Regions from separate parts of the Pseudoalteromonas sp. S2893 genome, predicted to be linked through region 1. Evidence: predicted binding sites of a transcription regulator. Region 1 holds the regulator's gene; each other region holds the start of a gene.
The links. The regulator sigma-54, encoded in region 1, starts transcription at its own class of promoters, with help from an activator protein. The targets are predictions, from matches to a motif close to GTTGGCACGNNNNTNGNNT.
Positions count from the first base shown of each region.

Region 2: CWC04_RS00150 (DUF2726 domain-containing protein) is a predicted target of sigma-54. The motif match lies at 3,561-3,579, and genes of this name have one in related genera.
Region 3: CWC04_RS08635 (EF-hand domain-containing protein) is a predicted target of sigma-54. The motif match lies at 2,281-2,299, and genes of this name have one in related genera.
Region 4: CWC04_RS01390 (FlgO family outer membrane protein) is a predicted target of sigma-54. The motif match lies at 3,643-3,661, and genes of this name have one in related genera.

Region 1 is NZ_PNCY01000010.1:148,803-154,078, forward strand. It holds gene kdsC (3-deoxy-manno-octulosonate-8-phosphatase KdsC) at 1-372, shown strand, start outside; gene lptC (LPS export ABC transporter periplasmic protein LptC) at 369-923, shown strand; gene lptA (lipopolysaccharide transport periplasmic protein LptA) at 913-1,461, shown strand; gene lptB (LPS export ABC transporter ATP-binding protein) at 1,458-2,183, shown strand; gene CWC04_RS06310 (RNA polymerase factor sigma-54) at 2,253-3,752, shown strand; gene hpf (ribosome hibernation promoting factor) at 3,780-4,067, shown strand; gene CWC04_RS06320 (PTS sugar transporter subunit IIA) at 4,072-4,524, shown strand; gene rapZ (RNase adapter RapZ) at 4,544-5,276, shown strand, end outside.
Region 2 is NZ_PNCY01000001.1:26,636-31,911, forward strand. It holds gene tyrS (tyrosine--tRNA ligase) at 1-1,082, shown strand, start outside; gene CWC04_RS00140 (cobalamin biosynthesis protein CobD/CbiB) at 1,153-2,097, opposite strand; gene mtnN (5'-methylthioadenosine/S-adenosylhomocysteine nucleosidase) at 2,098-2,805, opposite strand; gene CWC04_RS00150 (DUF2726 domain-containing protein) at 2,925-3,521, opposite strand; gene folE2 (GTP cyclohydrolase FolE2) at 3,636-4,556, opposite strand; gene arcB (aerobic respiration two-component sensor histidine kinase ArcB) at 4,783-5,276, shown strand, end outside.
Region 3 is NZ_PNCY01000014.1:134,106-139,381, forward strand. It holds gene rluB (23S rRNA pseudouridine(2605) synthase RluB) at 112-981, opposite strand; gene scpB (SMC-Scp complex subunit ScpB) at 978-1,568, opposite strand; gene CWC04_RS08635 (EF-hand domain-containing protein) at 1,720-2,241, opposite strand; gene CWC04_RS08640 (hypothetical protein) at 2,463-2,894, opposite strand; gene xthA (exodeoxyribonuclease III) at 3,136-3,942, shown strand; gene CWC04_RS08650 (energy-coupling factor ABC transporter permease) at 3,948-4,595, shown strand; gene CWC04_RS08655 (putative RNA methyltransferase) at 4,592-5,276, shown strand, end outside.
Region 4 is NZ_PNCY01000005.1:471-5,746, reverse strand. It holds gene CWC04_RS01410 (thymidylate synthase) at 1-769, shown strand, start outside; gene galU (UTP--glucose-1-phosphate uridylyltransferase GalU) at 789-1,667, shown strand; gene CWC04_RS01400 (SPOR domain-containing protein) at 2,048-2,746, shown strand; gene CWC04_RS01395 (SPOR domain-containing protein) at 3,005-3,535, shown strand; gene CWC04_RS01390 (FlgO family outer membrane protein) at 3,695-4,288, shown strand; gene CWC04_RS01385 (FlgO family outer membrane protein) at 4,302-4,994, shown strand; gene CWC04_RS01380 (FlgO family outer membrane protein) at 5,003-5,276, shown strand, end outside.

The sequences.
Region 1 (5,276 bases):
ATTAATAGCGGTTTTGAAGTTGCGGTCATTACGGGGCGTCACTCAGAAATAGTACAAACTCGCATGAGCAGCTTAACTGTGCAGCACATTTATCAAGGCCAAGAAGACAAACTTATTGCTTATCAAGAACTCAAAAACACTTTAAAGTTAACTGATGAACAAATAGCTTATATTGGCGACGATGGCCCTGACATGCCAGTAATGGAGCGCGTTGGCTTTGCCGTTGCAGTAAACGATGCGCACCCAGTAATTAAGCGCTTATCGCATTACACTACGCAAATGCCTGGCGGCTTTGGCGCCGTTAGAGAGCTCACAGACTTACTTATGCTAGAGAACGGCATAGCGCTTACAACACAAGGCACCAGTTCATGAATGCAGCACGCGTTATACTCAGTGCGTTATTCATCGGCTGTATGGTTTGGCTTTGGTACCCTTATTTTACCCAAACCAATGTAGCGCCAGAGCAAGAACCTGAAGTAATTGCAAAGCCCGATTACACCGCTATAGAGCTTAAGCAAACAGCCTATGACGAGCAAGGTAAAATAAGCCATAAAGTCACTGCGGCTAAAATGGAGCTGTACCAACAGCTTGGTTTTACATTTTTTGAAAAACCTATTTTCACCTTGTATAACGAAAAGCAAACATGGCGAATAAATGCAGACGAAGCAACGCTTTACGAAGATAAACAACTTATTTTAGAAGGCAACGTGGTTGCTAAAAATTTAGTTGATAATGCCATGATAGATAACATCAATGCCGATAACATCGAAGTCGACATTAAAGCGCTAACAATGCGCTCTGAGCAACCAGTGGTTGTCACTGGGCCTAATTTAAAAATTGTCGGGAAAGGCCTTGAAGCCGATTTAAAAACCGAAGTAATAAAACTAATTAACCATACGCGAACAATATATTATGACCAATAAACTCACTAAAATACTTATTATCCCATCGCTAATGCTTGCATTTAGCGCCTCTGCTGCTGAGCCTGCTGCTCAACCGCCAGCAAATCAAATTTCTATTAGTGCAGACCGTCAAGAAGGCCAACTTAAAGAAAACGTAGGTATTTTTGAAAAGAACGTCGAAATTGTGCATGGTAATCGCAAAATTACAGCCGACCGACTCGAAGTACATAAACGTGAAGACTTAGGGGATAACAAACAACTCCTTATTGCCACTGGCAGCCCAGCCTACTTCGAAGAAAAACAAGACGATGGTACTGTAATGAGTGCCAGTGCAAACGAAGTACGTTACGACGTAGCAAAGCGATTTTTAACGCTTGTTGGCGATGCTGAAGTCGCACAAGCCGGTCAAAAAATTAATGCTAAAAGTATTACCTACGATATGCAGCAGCAGCTTATTAGCGCAGAAAAAGACGAAAACTCTACGGATCGTGTCCACACAATTTTAGTGCCTGTTGAAGCAAAAATTAAAGAAAAAACAGGTAACGAAGGTCAACCATGAGCACCTTAAAAGCAGAACTATTAGCAAAAAGCTATAAAGGCCGCCAAGTTGTAAAAAATGTAGGCCTTGAGGTAGAAGCCGGCAGCATTGTTGGCTTATTGGGCCCTAATGGCGCAGGTAAAACCACCACCTTTTATATGATTGTAGGGTTAGTACCTAGCGACAAAGGCAAAATTTCTATTGATGATAACGACATTACGTTATTACCTATGCACAGCCGCGCCCGCTTAGGCATTGGCTATTTGCCGCAAGAGTCATCAATATTTAGAAAGCTGACAGTTTATCAAAACTTAATGGCGATTTTAGAAACGCGTAAAGAGCTCAATAAAGCCGCGCGAGAAGAAACGCTTAACAACTTACTTGATGAATTTAGTATTCAGCATATTCGCGATAGCCAAGGTATGGCGCTTTCTGGTGGTGAACGCCGCCGTGTAGAAATTGCCAGAGCACTGGCAGCGAACCCTAAATTTATTTTATTGGATGAGCCTTTTGCTGGTGTTGATCCGATTTCAGTGTTAGATATAAAGAAAATAATAGAACATCTTAAAAACCGTGGCATTGGCGTATTAATTACCGATCACAATGTAAGAGAAACCCTTGATGTTTGTGAAAAAGCCTACATTGTTTCTCATGGGGAGCTAATTGCATCTGGCACCCCAGAACACGTATTAAATGACAAAACTGTACGCGATGTTTATTTAGGCGAGCAATTTAGGCTGTAACATTTAAGCCACACCTACAAGCATCTGCTAATATTAATTATAACAACATAAAAGGATTGTTAGAGATACATGAGGCAATCATTACAGCTGCGCATGGGCCAGCAACTTACAATGACTCCACAATTGCAACAAGCGATTCGCTTGCTGCAGCTCAGTACATTGGATCTCCAGCAAGAAATACAAGAAGCACTTGATAGCAACCCGCTATTAGAAGTAGAAGAGCAAGATTACACGGAAGAGTCGGCTGGAAAAAATGAACAAAAAGCAGATACGGATGATGTAACCGTAAGCGCATCGGCTGACGATACAACCAGCGAGTACGAGCAAGACAGTGGCGAAGCTTTAAATAAAGACACCATTAGCGATGATATGGCAATGGATGTAACTTGGGATGAGTACATGAGCGCAGCCCCTGCTGCATCCTCAGGCCCAATGCCAGAAGATGAGTCTATTTATCAAGGTGCCTCTACTGAAACGCTACATGAGTATTTAATGTGGCAGCTTCAGCTTACTCCTTTTAGCCCAACTGACGAAGCCATTGCTATTGCCATTGTAGAAGCTGTAGATGACTCGGGTATTTTAACGCTAAGTTGCGAAGAAATTTTAGAAAGCTTTAACCAAGAAAACGATGACGAAGTTGAAGTTGAACTTGACGAAATAGAAGCCGTTTTAAAGCGTATTCAGTTATTTGACCCTGTAGGTATAGCCGCGCGCAGTTTACAAGAGTGCTTGTGTATTCAGCTAAACCAGTTTGATAAAGACACCCCTTTTATAGAACAAACTAAAATGATCTTAACCGATCACATTGATCTATTAGCGGCACGCGACTATCGTACATTAATGAAAAAGACTAAGCTTAAAGAAGACGAGCTTAAAGAGGTCATGACCCTAATACATACCCTCAACCCAAAACCTGCAGATACAATAGTAAGGGAAGAGTCTGAGTATGTAATACCGGATGTGTCGGTTAAAAAAATAAAAGGCCGCTGGGTGGTAGAGCTAAATCCAGATAGCATGCCAAAAATACGCGTAAATAGTCAGTACGCGGCTATGTCTCGTACCGTAAAATCAAGTGGTGATAGCCAGTTTATTCGCTCTCACTTACAAGAAGCTAAATGGTTTATAAAAAGCCTTGAAAGCAGAAACGACACGCTACTTAAGGTAACTAACTGTATTGTAAAACAGCAACAGGCATTTTTTGAACATGGCCCAGAAGCCATGAAGCCAATGGTTTTAAACGATGTTGCTGAAATGGTAGAAATGCATGAATCGACAATTTCGCGTGTTACTACGCAAAAATATATGCATACGCCACGTGGTATTTTTGAGCTTAAGTATTTTTTCTCAAGCCACGTAAGCACTGAAAACGGCGGAGAGTGTTCATCAACCGCAATACGTGCCCTAATTAAAAAGCTAATTGCCGCGGAAAACTCAGCTAAACCATTGAGTGATAGTAAAATTGCGGATATATTGGCAGAGCAAGGAATTAAAGTAGCTAGACGCACAATAGCAAAATACCGTGAATCGCTAGCTATTCCACCGTCAAATCAGAGAAAGAGTTTGATATAAGACGTAAAAAACAAAGAGGAAATGCTTATGCAACTAAACCTAACTGGTCGTCACGTAGAAGTAACTGATTCACTTAGAGACTATGTAAATAATAAATTTGCAAAGCTAGAAAGGCACTCAGATCATATTAGCAATGTGCATGTCATTCTCGATGTAGAAAAACTCAACCAAAAAGCAGAAGCGACTATTCATGTAAGTGGCGCAGATTTATTTGCCTCAACAGAGCACCAAGATATGTATGCCGCTATAGACTCGTTGATTGACAAGCTCGATCGTCAAGTCATAAAACATAAAGAGAAGCTTGCTAGACACTAATATTATGAAATTAAGTACATTAGTATGCCAGGACTGCAGCAAAGCTGCGGTCCTTTTTAGTAGTAAAAAAAGAATTTTAGAGTTTATCAGTGAGCTTGCTCATGAAAAGCTCCCCTACTTACCACAACAAGATATTCTTAATGCGCTGGCAAGCAGAGAAAAGCTAGGCAGTACTGGTATTGGCCGGGGGATCGCCATTCCTCATGGCAGAATGGGTGGCGTAGAAGAGCCGCTGGCTTTAGTACTTGTTAGCGACACGCCTGTTAACTTTGACGCTATTGATAACTGCCCTGTTGATATTTTTGTTGCACTCATCGTACCAGATGGCGATAACCAACAGCACCTAAAGACTCTGGCAACCATAGCTGATAAACTGAGCAACAAAGAATTTTGTAAACAGCTGCGTAGTGCTAAAACCGATGCAGAGCTGTATCAAGTAATTGTTGATCAATCGTAGTAAATACTAAGGGCTATAAATGGAGTTAATTATCATAAGCGGCCGTTCTGGTTCAGGTAAGTCGGTTGCTTTACGCGTGGTTGAAGATTTAGGCTATTATTGCGTAGATAATATTCCGGTCAACCTACTGCCCTCTTTAGTGCGAAGTGTTTCAGATAACTATGACAAAATAGCCGTTAGTATAGATGTTCGTAATATCCCCAAAGAACAAGACGAATTTAACGATATTCTCGAGTACCTTCCTGACTTTGCTAAACCCACACTGTTTTATTTAGATAGTGATGATCAAACACTGATCAAACGTTTTTCAGAAACACGCAGATTACACCCTTTATCCATCGATTCACTGCCGCTTGATTTAGCAATAAAAAAAGAAAAAGAACTGCTTGATGTACTCGTAACGCGCGCTGACTTTATGCTTGATACCACCGATTTAAGTGTGCACCAATTAGCAGAGTCAATTCGCGAAAAAATACTGGGTAAAAAAGATAAGCAACTTATTGTAACGTTTGAATCGTTTGGCTTTAAACACGGCATACCTAAAGAAGCTGATTATGTTTTTGATGCTCGCTTTTTGCCAAACCCCCACTGGGAGCCTGAACTTAAACCGCTTACGGGCCTTGATCAACCAGTAAAAGATTTTTTGGCAAATCACAGCATAGTGCAAAAATTCACTTGGCAAATTCAAACCTTTGTACAAACTTGGTTGCCACACTTAGAGCGTAATAACCGTAGTTACCTCACTATTGCAA
Region 2 (5,276 bases), on a different contig from region 1:
ATCCTACCGCGCCAGACTTACATTTAGGTCACACTGTACTAATTAATAAAATGAAAACCTTTCAAGATTTAGGTCATGAGGTTATTTTCTTAATTGGTGACTTTACCGGCATGATTGGCGATCCAACAGGCAAAAATGTAACACGTAAACCACTGACCCGTGAAGATGTGCTTGCCAATGCTGAGACTTATAAAGAGCAAGTTTTTAAGATTTTAGACCCAGCTAAAACCACCGTTGCGTTTAACTCTTCGTGGATGGAAAACCTCGGTGCCGCAGGTATGATCAAACTTGCAGCTAATCAAACTGTAGCGCGTATGCTAGAGCGTGACGACTTTAAAAAGCGTTACGGTAGCGGCCAACCCATTGCAATTCACGAATTTTTATACCCACTCGTACAAGGTTGGGATTCGGTTGCACTTGAGTCAGACGTAGAGCTTGGTGGTACTGATCAGCGCTTTAACCTTTTAATGGGCCGCGAGCTTCAAAAAGTAGAAGGCCAAAAGCCTCAAACAGTATTAATGATGCCATTACTTGAAGGCACTGACGGCGTTCAAAAAATGTCTAAGTCGCTTGGTAATTACATTGGTATTACTGATGCGCCAAACGATATGTTTGGTAAAGTAATGTCGATTAGCGACGTACTTATGTGGCGCTACTACGACTTACTAAGCAGCTTATCAATCGAAGAAATTGCAGCGCAAAAACAACGCGTAGAGCAGGGCACTAACCCGCGTGATATTAAGATTGAGCTGGCGAAAGAGTTAATTGCACGTTTTCACAGTGAAGAAGCTGCGCAAGCCGCACACGATGACTTTATCAAACGTTTTCAGAAAAAAGCGCTACCTGATGAAATCCCTGAGCTGACAATTACCATTGCAGAAGAAGGTATTTTAATTGCTAACTTACTTAAAGAAGCTAATTTAGTAGCCAGTACTTCTGAAGCAATGCGCATGATTAAGCAAGGTGCAGTAAAACTTAACGGTGAGGATAAAATCACTGATACAAAACTTGAAGTAGCAAAAGGCACGACCGCTATTTACCAAGTAGGTAAACGTAAGTTTGCCAACATTACTGTAGCGTAAGCGCAGTTAAAACTAAAAAACCAGCTTAGGCTGGTTTTTTTGTGCGCGTATTTTGGCTGCTAAAAAACCACTAAATCAGCTTTAATATCTCAATACTGATAATGACTAACAGCCAAAATGCACGCGCTTGATTTAATCTATTTATGATCACAGGGACGTCTTCGGGTTTTGGGAGTCGCTCGGTTCCAATTCGCATTTTATTAAAACGCTTACCAAAATAAACCGCAGGGCCGCCTAGCTGTACGCCAATAGAGGCGGAGCACACACTTAAAATCCACCCCGTATTTGTTTGATAAAAGTGTCTGCCATAGTGCTTTATGTAATGCATACTTTGTTTACTGGCTTTGCTTGCGGCAATGGTTAATGCAAGTAAGCGTACGGGGATAAATTCGATTACAAACAAAAGGATTTTAAGCGGTTTTAAAAAGTGACTATTAGGTGAAATATTGGTGCGCCAAGCATGCTGCATTAAAGTCAGTAGCCGATACGCTAAAGCGGCAATTGGACCAAGTAATAAAAATATAAATATAACGGTAAAGTAATTACGGGCAGTTCGTAAAATTAAGCTTTCAATTAAAGCTTTAATAATACCTGGCGCTGAGAGCTTATTAACCTCTCGGGCAAGCAGTGGCTTTACGAGTTCACGCGCGGTAGATTTTTGGTTTTGTTTTACTAACTTTGCAACACGCAGGGCTTTTTTTTCAATCGCTTTGCTTTCTAGGCACAAATATAAAATGAGGCCCGCGAGCAGCTCAGGATAAAAGGCAAATTCAAGCAGTAACACAATAATAATAAGAATAACGCTTAAAACTAGCGCACAGGCAAGAGTGGATGCTAAATAAAGGTAACTTTTAGGTTCACTTGGTTTATAAACCCGTTTTCCTATAGCACTAAATACAGCGGTTAATACTGTATTAGGGTGATACCAGCTTTTTAACGGGAAAAAGCGCTCAGCAATGAGCGCCACAAAAAAGGCAATAAAGTCCAAATGGTTTTGAACAATATTGCTTAGCATTTACAGCGTAACTTTTGTTAGTTTTTTCAATAGTGCAACAACCATTTTTGATGAATTGATTGATGCAGTCTCTAGGTATTCTTCAAACGATTGCGGCGACTCTTTACCGGCAATGTCAGACATAGAGCGAATAACCACAAATGGCGTATTAAGCGCAAAACACGTTTGTGCAATAGATGCGCCTTCCATTTCTACTGCAAGCATTGTAGGAAAGTCGCTGCGTGCTTTATCAATTCGCACTGGGTCACACATAAATGAATCACCTGTACAAATTAAGCCTACTAAGGTTTTTACTTCGCTAATTTGCGCAATGGTTTGCTCGGCAGCTTCAACTAGTTTTGGGTGTGCGGCAAAGCCTGCTGGCATTTGTGGAACTTGGCCAATTTCGTAGCCAAAAGCGGTTACATCTACATCGTGATGGCGTACTTCTGAAGAGATAACAACATCGCCAACACTTAAAGAGGGATCAAAGCCACCGGCAGAACCTGTGTTGATAACACAATCAGGATTAAAGTTATCAATTAATAACGTGGTTGCAATCGTTGATGCCACTTTACCAATACCCGATTGCACAAGTGTTACTGTATTACCTGCTAATTCGCCTGTGTAAAAGGTAAACCCTGCTTTAGTTAGCACTTGTGGGTTTTGCATTGCTTCACGTAAAATTTTAACTTCTGGCTCCATTGCGCCAATAATACCAACATTCATAGTGTTTGATTCCTGAGTTTGAATACGTAGATTATACGTGAAGTTAGCAATAAAAAACAAAAAAGCGAGCTGTTTTACGGCTCGCTTTAAATACTTTTAGGAGAGTATTTAATTCTATTTTAAATTTCGGCTAACGCAGTGGTTTGCGCTTTAGCCTGAGAAGGTGACAATACCGCAGGTTTACTTACACGATTACGTGTTGGACGAGCTGATTGCACCGCTGCAGGTTTGCCTAATTTAAACATAATTGCATCGCGCACCTCAGAAGGGCGGTAGCCTGATTTTACTTTCATACGAATATGTGGAATGCCAGCGGATTCTAAAGCGCCGTTTACAAACCAGTCGCGCTGCGCTTTGTGGCCATCTTTATTGGCGTTGTTAACTAAATCGACCGCTGCCACTATCGTCATTTTTTCTTTATCTACCAGCACAAAATCGAGTTGCTTATTTTTAGCTTTAGCTAAAGCTGCACGTTTTGATTTAGCTGAGAGGCCTTGCTTGCAGTCGATTACATCGATGAGTTTGACGCGGCTCACAATTTTATATTGATCGCCTACCGCACGCTCTAAAAGATTTAAAAATGCACCCTCAACCTGTGTAAACACGGTTTGTTTGCGGGTAAAAGGATAGGGATTGCCGCCATCATCACTAAATTTTGACGCAACCACAGAGGCCCCAACCACTAATACTAAAATTGATAATAAAGCGAATTCCATACGGTAACTCCATAACAACAAATTGACACTGCTCAAGTAAAGCAATTTACGTGCCTAAAAATTGGTTGTTATGGCTAATTACCGTATGTATTTATTATTAATGCAGCAGGGCTGCTAGGCTTTGTAACCGCCCTCAATTCCTTTAACGGCAATAGCGACTGCATCATGCGCATGGAGTGATTCGTAATGATTAATTTGTAGCCAGTAATCACTAAAGTTATCGTTTTCAAGAACCGCTTTAATTTTACGTGCAGCGTCTTCACAAAACATTAAATTTTGACCGTTAAGGCGGGCAAATTCTTGCTCATCTTCACGTTTTACTGCCGCTTGTACGGGGGTTTTTAGCTCAGCTTCTAATGTATCAATTAAATTTACTACGTCAAACTCACTAATTGTGTTGTCTAGCTTTACTTTAACGTTTGCAATTGAACGCTGTGAGTGAGGCGTTGCCACAATACCCTGCGTTGTACCTAGCCATGCTAAAACATCTTTTTGATTCAGTGTTTCTTGATTAAACTTTTCGCTAAAAGCATTTTGAATAAGTTGGCGAGCAAGTGCTGCAGAGCATGGACAGGTTGATGAATAAGTAACATCAACGCTTAGCTCGTAGCTAATTACGCTATTTTCAATAGTGCTGGTTAGGGTAATTGGGTAGCTTTTCCAACCTGCTTTACCGCTTAATAACGATTTACGACGCAGCGGTAACTCAAATTTAAACTCTATTTGGGCTTTGTCACTTAATCCTTCGTGGCTGGTGATAAAGGTATCGAGTGCTTGAGCTAAAGTTTGTGGGTTAACTTGTTGCTCTGTTGAGAGTAAATCAAGCGCTAAAAATAAACGCGACATATGAATGCCTTTAGCGTCTTCTTTATGCAAATTAACAAAGGCACGCGCTTTTGCGTTAACGGTAACGGGTGCTAAATCTTTCGATTCAAAAATAAATGGCAGTTCTATTTCGCCCATACCAACCCAGTCTAACTTACCTGTTTGTAAGGCGGGAGCCGTATCAGCTATATCGGGCATGTTGGTTTGCATGTGCGCTACTCGTTATTGGTCATAATAAAGCGCAGCATTTTACACTAAATAATTTATTGCTGAAATGATGAGTTTAACAAGTAGGCAAAAGTAAACATGAAAATTTTCTGTTTTTGTCGCACAACATGAATATAGCTAATAGAAAAATGCTAAAATCTGCTGCAAAATGCGTTTGACTATTAATAGGCACTTTTTATTTATGCCTAGTAACGAGATACACTGACCTATGACCGATTCTTCTTTGAGCCCTTGGGCTCGAGTACTTTCTAGTTTAATAACTCGCTTTGGTGAGTTAAAAACCGCGGCAATGTGCTACGCGCTTTTATTAGGCGTGTCGCTTATATTGTCGAGTATGTTTTATTATGTGGCACTGGGTGAGGTTAATTTAGTTGATATTTTAGCGGTGGTATTTTTTACCGCGGTTGTATCTCCGTTTATGATCAGTATTTTACTCAACTCGATTAGACAATTAGATGCCTCATACGCTTATTTAGACAGCGCCACAAAACAAGAAAAGCTGTTAAATCAAACATTAAAAGATAATATTAACCGCCTCAACATTGAAATAGATGAGCGAAAAATGGCTTTTCATGCTAAGCATCGCGCCATTGAAGAGCTTCGCCGCGAAATAGCAGAGCGTAAAAAAACACAACAAGAACTAGCTCAGCAAGGCATGCTCCTTCGCTCTATTGTCGACTCTTCCCCCGATTTATTTTATTA
Region 3 (5,276 bases), on a different contig from region 1:
TGATCGCTTGGCAAAAAATTCGCTATTTAGCTGTGCTAAATGAGCATTTTTTTACCTAGGTAACGACACGTTTAACCCCGCAAAATGATTAAGTATTATTGCGGGTTAGTATTACTTACGCTTAGTTTGCTTAACACGTTGGTTATGCTTTTTAACCGCTTTACGAATTTGGTTAATTTTAGCACGCTTGTCTTTGCGTTTTTCAGGCATAACCGACAGTTTAGTTTGTGTTTCGCGACCTAATTTAACGGTTTTGCGTAAATAGTTAACGGTTTCTAAATCAAGTTCAGCCCAACCACCTTGAGGAAGGCGCTTATCTAGCTCTAATTTTCCGTAACGAATACGAATAAGGCGCGATACTTCTACATCCTGAGATTGCCATAAGCGGCGAACTTCGCGGTTACGTCCTTCGTTTAGCGTTACATTGTACCAACGGTTAATGCCTTCACCACCCAAAGATTTAACCGTTAAAAATTTAGCAGGACCATCTTCAAGCTCTACGCCACGCGTTAGGTTTTTAATGGTTTCATTGGTCACTTCACCAAATACACGGGCTGAATATTCACGCTCAACTTCATAACTTGGGTGCATTAAGCGGTTAGCTAACTCACCATCGTTGGTAAATAACATTAAACCTGCCGTGTTAATATCTAGACGACCAACAGCAATCCAACGCTCACCGTCTATGCGTGGTAAACGGTCAAAAACAGTACGACGTCCTTCTGGGTCTTTACGTGTACTTAACTCCCCTTCTGGCTTGTTGTACATAATTACACGACAAATACGGTCGGCTTTTTCTTCAATTTTTACGCTGTGGCCATCAACACGTATTAAGTCTGTTTCCTCAACACGGTCACCTAATTTAGCCACTTTACCATTAACACTAACGCGGTTTGCATCAATGTATTTTTCCATTTCACGTCGTGAGCCTACCCCTGCACGGGCTAGGACTTTTTGTAACTTTTCACCTTGAATACTCATTCGGATGGTTCTCTCACAGAAGGATCACTTAATAACTGGTTTATTTTACTTTCCTGTTGCGCTGGCAATGCAGGGAGTTCATCTAAACCGGTTAACGAAAAATAATCTAAAAATAATTTTGTTGTTGCATAAAGCGCTGGTTTACCAGGTACTTCTTTATGCCCTACTACTTTAACCCACTCTCGCTCAAGGAGGGTTTTAATAATTGCTGATCCGGTTGTTACACCTCGTACTTGCTCTATTTCACCACGCGTTATTGGTTGCCTGTAGGCAATTAACGACAATGTTTCAAGTAGTGCGCGAGAGTACTTAGGTGCCCGTTCTTGCCATAAATTACTAAGCCAAGGGCTTAAACTACTACACGCTTGAAAGCGATAGCCACTGCCTACTTCAACTAGCTTAATGCCACGTGTTTGATAGTGGGTATGTATAGCGTCTATTGCAGTGTTAATTCGTGACATAGAAATAGCTAAATCAGCCAATACAGTATCTTTTAAGTGGCGTTTGCTAACAGGTTTGTCTGCGACAAATATAGCCGCTTCAATGATCTCAATTAATTGTTCATCACTAATTCGACGACCCGTCATAATATCTTGCTTTGCCCTTTAAAATACGTAGCCATCTATTATGACAGAACATCGCAAAAGGGGGAAAACATATCTGCTTTTAAAACAAATTAAATGCACAAAAAAGCCAGCAATTAATGCTGGCTCTTATGTGTAGCGTATTTAGCTAATATTAGCTGTTTTTATAATGCTTTAGTGCATCATCTTCAGCAACGGCTTTACCGTATTTGCTAATGTAGCCTTTAAACTCACCTTTACTGATGCGTTTATCATTGTTGCCATCCATGTAACCAAAATGGTTTGAAATATCATCATCGTCAGCCTCTTCTACTGAGATGTAACCATTTTTGTCGTTATCTAAACTTCTAAAATCATTTTCGATTTTATCAAATTTAGCTATTTTAGCTTTAAATGCCGACTCACTTACTTCGCTGTCAGTCGCTACCTTACCGGTATTTAACTGCATGTAAGTGTTAAATTCTTTACGACTGATCTCGTTATCCATATTGGTATCAATATTTGAAAAGTGGCCCCAGATGCTATCGTCATCTGCTTCTACTTTTGAAATATAACCATCACTGTCGTTATCTAAACTTGCAAAATCGCTATCGATTTTTTCAAGGCCTTGGTTTGAGGCACAAGCGGCTAAACTTAACGAAGCTAAAATAGTTGTTGCGAGTGTTAACTTTTTCATAAGACGTATCCTTGTAGTTAGTAAATGTCACTTTAACTAATACAAGTCCAATGCCAAAGTGCACAAGCCGCCAACAATCAATAAGTTACGTGTATTTAGCTTATTTTATATACATTAATCAATTACTTAGCTTTGCAATGATTGCTGCATACCTTGTAATTTTTGCAAAAAAATACCCAGTACAAACTGGGCATTATTTTAATCTACATGTTACCGCGCAATTAGATTGCTGCGTTTTGGTAACGCTTTACAAATTCAGTTACGTTTTGTCCGTTACACTTTAATGAGTTTAAGTTACCAATTTTTTGGCGAACAGGCGCAAGGCCTTGCTTTAACGCTGTGATACATAACTGTGTTTCTTGGTGTGCATCTTTTGCAAACACTTCAACTTTTGATTCAGCAGCTTGGTTAGACGTTACTTTTTTAGCAATGTCGCGAATATCTTGACCATTACATAAAACACTTTTAGAAAAACGCGATAGGTATACACCGTGTTGTGCTGCTTCTTTACGCGCTGCGCTAAAGCCTTCATTTGCACTTAATACACATAATTTAGATTCAAGTTTATTATCTTGGCTAAAGTAAGTGTTGCTTTTTGCTGATACAGACGCAGAGGCTAATAAAGCAGTAGCTAAAAGTAATTGTGTTTTCATGAGAGAGATCCTATTTGAACGACTAAACAAGTAATTTTTGCGCATTATATATTCAATAATTACGAGATCAATTGAATTTTTTATTTATTTAAATAATTAATAAAGCATTTACAATGTTTAAACTTTACGCACCAATTGATCAACATTTGCGCAGCTATTTTCTCATTTCGATCATGTTATGTAGGCTTATTTACTGATACAATTTAGTTATAAAAACAGAGTCTAATTAAAGGTAAATTTTATGAAGGTTATTTCTTTCAATATCAATGGTCTGCGAGCTCGCTTACACCAGTTACAAGCAATTATAGATAAACACCAGCCAGACATTATTGGTTTGCAAGAAATTAAAGTTCATGATGAGGCGTTCCCTCTCGAGGACGTACAAAAAATGGGTTACCACGTTTATTTTCATGGTCAAAAAGCGCACTACGGTGTGGCAATGTTATGCAAAAATGAGCCTAAATCGGTCTTAAAAGGTTTTGCCAGCGACACTGAAGAAGCACAAAAACGCATGATAAGTGTGACAGTTGAGCAAGAAAATGGCCGCGACCTAACAGTAATGAATGGTTATTTCCCACAAGGCGATAATATAAATCACGAAATAAAATTCCCTTATAAGCGCCAGTTTTACAAAGATTTAATGACCCATTTAGAAACAAACCACACGCCCGATGAAGATGTTATAGTTATGGGCGATATCAATATTTCGCCCACCGACTTAGATATTGGTATTGGTGAAGTAAACGCTAAACGCTGGCTTAAAACAGGTAAGTGCTCGTTTCAACCAGAGGAGCGCGAATGGCTTGCTAAATTATTAAATTGGGGCTTTAAAGATACCTTCAGAGAGCAAAACCCTGAAACAAGCGACAAATACTCGTGGTTTGATTATCGCTCTAAAGGGTTTGTAGATAATCGTGGCCTACGCATTGATGTTGTACTTGCTACCCATGCCCTTGCCGAGCGATGTATTGATACCGGCATAGATTACGAATTACGCGGCATAGAAAAGCCCTCTGACCATGCGCCAATTTGGTCAACCTTTAAATAATTGCTATGTTAACGCTTAAAATGCAAGGGCTACTTTGGGCCCTTGTTTTAATTATTACCTTTATAAGCGTAGAAAAAAATACCTATAAAGCACTTTATAAAACGCCTGCACGGCAAATAGGGGTACTTGCGTGTGCGTTAGTGTTTGCCATGTTATGGCAAATTAAAGCGGGTATTTTAAGCGGTCTTGATTTACACATTTTAGGTGTAACTGCCGCAACGCTAATTTTAGGGTGGCGCCTTGCTATTTTAAGTAGCCTACTGGCCAGTGCCCTATTGGCAGCTTTTGCAAGCATTGATCTTAATCTTTTGCCCATGCAAATACTGTTTGGTGCATTTATTCCTACATTATTAAGCTACCTTGGCTTTATAATGAGTTATCAGTATTTACCGCGTCACTTTTTTGTTTATATTTTTGTGTGCTCTTTTATATTGGCAGGCTTTATTGCATGTCTAAAAATAAGCTTAGGGGCTTTGTTTTATTTGCTTATAGGGCAATATAATTGGCAGGAATTGGCAGATAATTACGTATACTTAAGTGCTATCATTTGGTTTCCTGAGGCAATGCTCAACGGTATGGCCATTACGCTTTTGATCACTTATCGGCCACACTGGGTCAAAACTTTTTATGATAAGGACTACCTAGACTCATGAGTCTGCAATACCAATGCCCTTTATGTAACCACGCACTTTTAAAACATAATTCATCACTTCGATGTGACAATAATCACACCTTCGACTTTGCCAAAGAAGGCTATGTAAATTTACTACCGGTGCAACACAAAAACTCAAAGCAACCGGGTGATTCGCTCGAAATGGTACAAGCAAGGCGTTCTTTTTTAGAGCAAGGCTTTTACGCATTTTTACAGCGCGCATTAAGTAATATAATTAGTGAGCGCAAACCAAACGTGCTAATAGATTTAGGCTGCGGCGAAGGATTTTATACTCATGCCATTGCCGATAAAATAGAGGCGCAGGTATACGGCGTCGATATTTCTAAATCAGCCGTAAAATATGCAGCAAAGCGATACCCACAATGTCATTTTAGCGTTGCATCAATTAGCCAGGCGCCTTTTAAGTCAGGCACTGCTGACGTATTGCTGAGTGTTTTTGCGCCTTTGTTTGAGCAAGAGCTGGCGCGTTTAGCAGCGCCAAATGCCACATTAGTAGTTGCAAGCCCAGGGCCGTGGCATTTAAAAGAGCTGAAAGAATATATTTATGCAGATGTAGCAAAACACACTGAAATTGACACGCCAAGCGGCTTTATAAAAGCAGATCAAAAGCTCATTACAGAGCAGGTTACGCTTAATTTTTCAGATATTAAAAATTTAATAA
Region 4 (5,276 bases), on a different contig from region 1:
AACCGTTATTAATGCCGACTTAGAATACGATGTAGGTAATAATAAATTTCCTATGATCACTACTCGTAAAAGTTACTACAAAGCCGCTATAGCAGAGCTTTTAGGTTACTTACGAGGGTACGATAGCGCAGCGCAATTTCGCGATATAGGCTGTAAAACCTGGGATGCAAACGCAAACGATAATAACGCATGGCTAAATAACCCTAACCGCAAAGGCGAGGACGACATGGGCCGCGTTTATGGCGTGCAAGGGCGTAATTGGCAGCGCCCAGATGGCTCAACGCTCGATCAGCTTGCTAAAGTAATAAATAACTTAAAAAACGGGATTGATGACAGAGGTGAAATAATTACCTTTTATAATCCTGGTGAGTTTGAGCTTGGTTGCTTGCGCCCATGTATGCACACGCATACGTTTTCGCTGCTTGGCGACACGCTGTATTTAACATCGTATCAACGCAGTTGCGATGTGCCGCTGGGCCTTAATTTTAATCAAATTCAGTGTTTTGTATTACTGGCATTGGTGGCGCAAATTACCGGCCATAAAGCAGGTAAGGCGTATCATAAAATTGCTAATGCGCATATTTACGAAAACCAGTTACCGTTAATGCGCGATGTACAGCTAACACGTGAGCCGTTTGACTCACCGCAATTAAATATTAACCCAAACATAAAATCACTAGAAGATATAGAAACATGGGTAACACGAGACGATTTTGAAGTAGTAGGCTATCAATGCCACGAACCAATCCAATATCCGTTTTCAGTATAATAAGATTAAGGAGAACAAGATGAAAGCAGTGATCCCAGTAGCAGGCCTTGGAACGCGTATGTTACCTGCCACAAAAGCTATTCCTAAAGAGATGCTCCCTGTGGTAGACCGCCCGCTTATTCAATATGTAGTAAATGAAGCGGTAGCAGCAGGCATTAAAGAGATTGTACTTGTAACGCACTCAAGTAAAAACTCTATCGAAAACCATTTTGATACCAGCTTTGAGCTAGAAGCCACGCTTGAAAAACGTGTAAAGCGGCAATTACTTGCCGAAGTACAGGCAATTTGCCCTAAAGATGTGACCATTATTCACGTACGCCAAGGCGAAGCCAAAGGCTTAGGCCACGCAATTAACTGTGCAGCGCCAATTATTGGCAACGAACCTTTTGTGGTTATTTTGCCAGATGTAATTGTTGATGACGTAGAGAGCGACCTTAAAAAAGACAACCTAGCAGAGATGATCGCCCGTTTTGAAGAAACTAAGCACAGCCAAATTATGGTTGAGCCAGTACCAATGGACGAAGTAGACAAATTTGGTGTTGTTGATTTAGGTGACGTAGAGCTTCACCAAGGTGAAAGCTCGCCAATTATAAACATGGTAGAAAAACCGCCAGTAGATGAAGCACCTTCAAACCTATCGGTAGTAGGGCGTTATGTATTAAGCGAAAACATCTGGCCACTGCTTGCTAAAACGCCGCAAGGGGCTGGCAACGAAATTCAACTTACAGATGCAATTGCCATGCTAATGCAGCAAGAAAAAGTAGACGCGTACGCAATGAAAGGCCGCAGTCACGATTGCGGTAGCAAAATAGGCTACTTAAAAGCAACGATAGAGTTTGCTCTGCGCCGCGACGAGTTTGCAGATGATTTAAAAACATTTATTAAATCGTTAATTTAGGTTTTATTAAACTACCCACCAAGGCGCCTGTTTAGGCGCCTTTTTTAGTGCTAAATTATTAATACCAAAATAGGTAAGGCTTTACTTAATTTTAACGCCGCCAGTAATAAAGATGGTCTACGCTTAATTATGTTCTGAATTTGACTTGCGTTATATAGCAACATAACGTAATTTATATTGTAAAGTTTATGTTAATTGGCATCAAAGTTGTATTAAAAGCCAAACTCACGGAAGGGCCATGTTAATTTTATCTATGCAGGTAAATTAGCGTGCGGGAGCAAAAATCGCTCATTGTTTAAATTGCTAAGTTAAACGCTTTCTTGTGAGAATGTTTAACTGAAATGTAAGTGCACAGGCACTGCTTTCAGGATAACGGGTACATGCTTAAATTAAAAAAATACTATAAACACTTTTTTGTATGCCTTTTTACGCTTACGTTTGGCACGGCGTGCTCTATTACGCCTACCGCTAAACCTGCTGTTGATAATGAAATACCTAACACCACGCCCGATTACGTATCGATAACTGCACTAGAGCTTGCGCAATTAAAAGATGCCGCAATGCAATGGCAGCAAGCACGCGCCGGTATAGAGCGTATTTTAAAGCTTGAAAAAGAAATTACTTATCTGGTTAATCACATAGATATAATAAACTCTAAAGCTATTGCACAATCTAATGCAAGCCCTGCCTACAGCAGCCGTTACACTCGCATGCCTTCGCGTACAACCAGTAATAAGCCACGTCGTCAGCAAACTTACAAAGCCGCTAACAATAACCAAAAGCAAACTCTTAAGCTTAATACCCCTAAACATGTATTTGCATTACAAGTTGCCTCGGTTGATTCTAAGCAGGATGTAGCCAAAGCTTGGCAAGAACTAAATACCAAAGCAGCGCCACTATTTAGAGATAAAATATTAACCAACGTAGAAACCGCAAAAATAAATGATAAAACCTTTTATCGCTTAAAGCTTGGCTCTTATAAAAACTTTAAAAATGCCAAAGCCGACTGTGAAGTATTTAAAATGTATAAGCTCGACTGCATTGTAAGTAACTACACCGATAAGCCAATTAAACTTTAATAGTAATACCAACCCGCAATAATAAATAATCATTTTATGGGCCTAATCGTGTTGCGTTCTGCGTTAATAAATCTCGTTTAGAACAACTAAATAGCAAATTTTTTGTCTAGCTATCAATACGTTTTACTATCCTCTAAATAGATTACTTAATTAAGCTAATTGGTATAAAAGCGCAATAGGCCGTAGCACGCGTGACTTGCTTAGCGTTGATTGGCTGTTAAAATAGCGCTCACTCTTACCCAAATTAACAACATACTTATGCTGCACTACAAGGATTTTTTAGCCTCATTAGTTTTAGGCTTTGCATTAGCAAACAGTGCTCACGCACTAGCAACGGCCCAAAAGCAGGCGATGCTCATTAAAAAAGATGACTTAGCCGTACTCAAAGAGTCAGCGCAGCAGTGGCAACAAACCAAGCCTCAACTAGAAAGACTGTTAAAGCTAGAAAGTGAATTACAGCGCACAGTAGATAAATTAAAACAACTTAACGCGCAGCCAAAACCACAGCAAACTAACCACTTAGCTGTTGTGGATACAAATGCGCTGTTTGCTGTGCAAGTGGGGGCGTATAAAAATAAAGCGGTACTTGAAGCGGCTATAAAGCAATTTCAATCGGCCTCAAATAAGCTTGAAGTAAATACCGAGCAAGTACTGATTGACCAGCATACCTTTTATAGATTAAAGCTTGGTGCGTTTAAAACAAAAGAAGCAGCAAAGGATGCATGTAAGTCATTAATAAACAATAATACCTGCTTTGTAACCTACTACGTCAAAACGCCTCAAAGTTAATTAACCTGAACTCTGGTTAAGAGCCTTACTAGCATATTGAACTATCTTGATACTTAAATTTATTATCTCTGGCTAGAGATAGGTTTATTATCCAGAGTTTAGGTTAATTAGGCATAATAATTGCTTTATCCTCGGTATGTTTTAAAGAGGACGGCAACTATGCGCCTTTTACTGCCTTTAGTATTGTTAAATTTAACTGCTTGCAACTTGGTTCCGCCCCCAGAGCCGAGTGTGCCTACTGACGCGCCAAAAGCAGCAATGGCACCCTATACCGTTAACGAGTATGTAGCAAATCTAACCTCGCAGCTTAACCATGTAAATGGCGCTTTAAATGCCAATGCGCGTATTGGTGTGAGTAGCTTTTTTTATGCCGATGCTTTAGATACTAAGCTAGTAGCAGGGCAGGCCTCGGGTTTGAGCTTACAAATTCAAGAAAGCTTATTAACGCAATTTACCCAGCTTGGCTATCATACCGTTGAGTACCGCCTTGGCAATAACCTTATATTAGCGCAAAACGCAGACAGTATATTAAGCCGCGACTTAAGTAAATTACGCAATCGCCAAAATATTGACTTAGTCATCACCGGCACTGTAACGCGCCAACAGCATGCTTACATAGTTAATGCACGACTCGTTAATATTGAAAACAAGCAAGTACTGTCGGCAGGCAGCACAGAGATCCCTATAAATGTAATGTGGGGAAACGAAAAAATTCAGCAGCGTGACGGCTCTTTGTACCGCAGCGAATATTAATCAGGAGCACACCATGAGAAACCTATTAATTACCCTATGTTTGCCATTAGGCTTTGGCTGTTCGCAAATGTTAAATTCGCTACATTCAGAGCCGGAGCAGGTTGAGCAAGACAATGCAGCCCAGCTTGTTTCAGAGCAACGTGCGGTAAAAGCACCTGCACCAAATGAAGCGTTATTTCAGTCTAACTTAAACAAGCAAAGTAACTACACCAAAAGTGCCCCTGCAAAGCGCAAAAATATAAACCATTATGTGCGCGGTATAATGCAAGACATGGTCGAAAACCTGCAATACGTAAACGACAAAACGCCACTTGCCGTTTCTAGCTTTGTATTTTTAGATGATGACTACAGCGATGGAAGCCTGTTAGGTAACCAAATAGCCGAAAGCTTTATGCACGAACTGCATAGTTTTGGAGTACCGGTTATCGATTTTAAAACCACCGATTATATGCGAGTAACCCCCGCAGGCGACTTTGTATTTAGCCGCGACTACCTAGAGCTAAACCAAGATCAAAACTTTAATTACGTATTAGCAGGAACACTTGTGAGCCACCAAGGCGGCGTACTGGTAAATGCACGAATAGTGGGCATTAAAAGTAAAGCGGTAGTGGGCAGTGCGCAAGGGTTTATTCCTCAATCAGTGGTGGATGCGCTAAACAGTAGCTATCGCACCGACGGAATTATGCTTAAACAAGCCAGCGAGTGAGGTTGACCATGTTTTACAAACTATCTGCTATAGCGGGGCTAACGGCAACGTTAGTATTAACTGGCTGTTCAATAACGCAAAATAATGAGCATAACGAAAGCATAAACACGCGCTCAGATTACACCGTGGTAACGCAAAGTAGCCAACCCACGCCTATGTATGCCAACCAATCTGTGCAGCAGCAAAGTGAGTACGACACAGCAAGGCAGTTTACACCGCTTAAACACCACAAAACGCTGGCAAACTATGTAGAGCAAATGGCGCTGGATTTAGTCGATACGC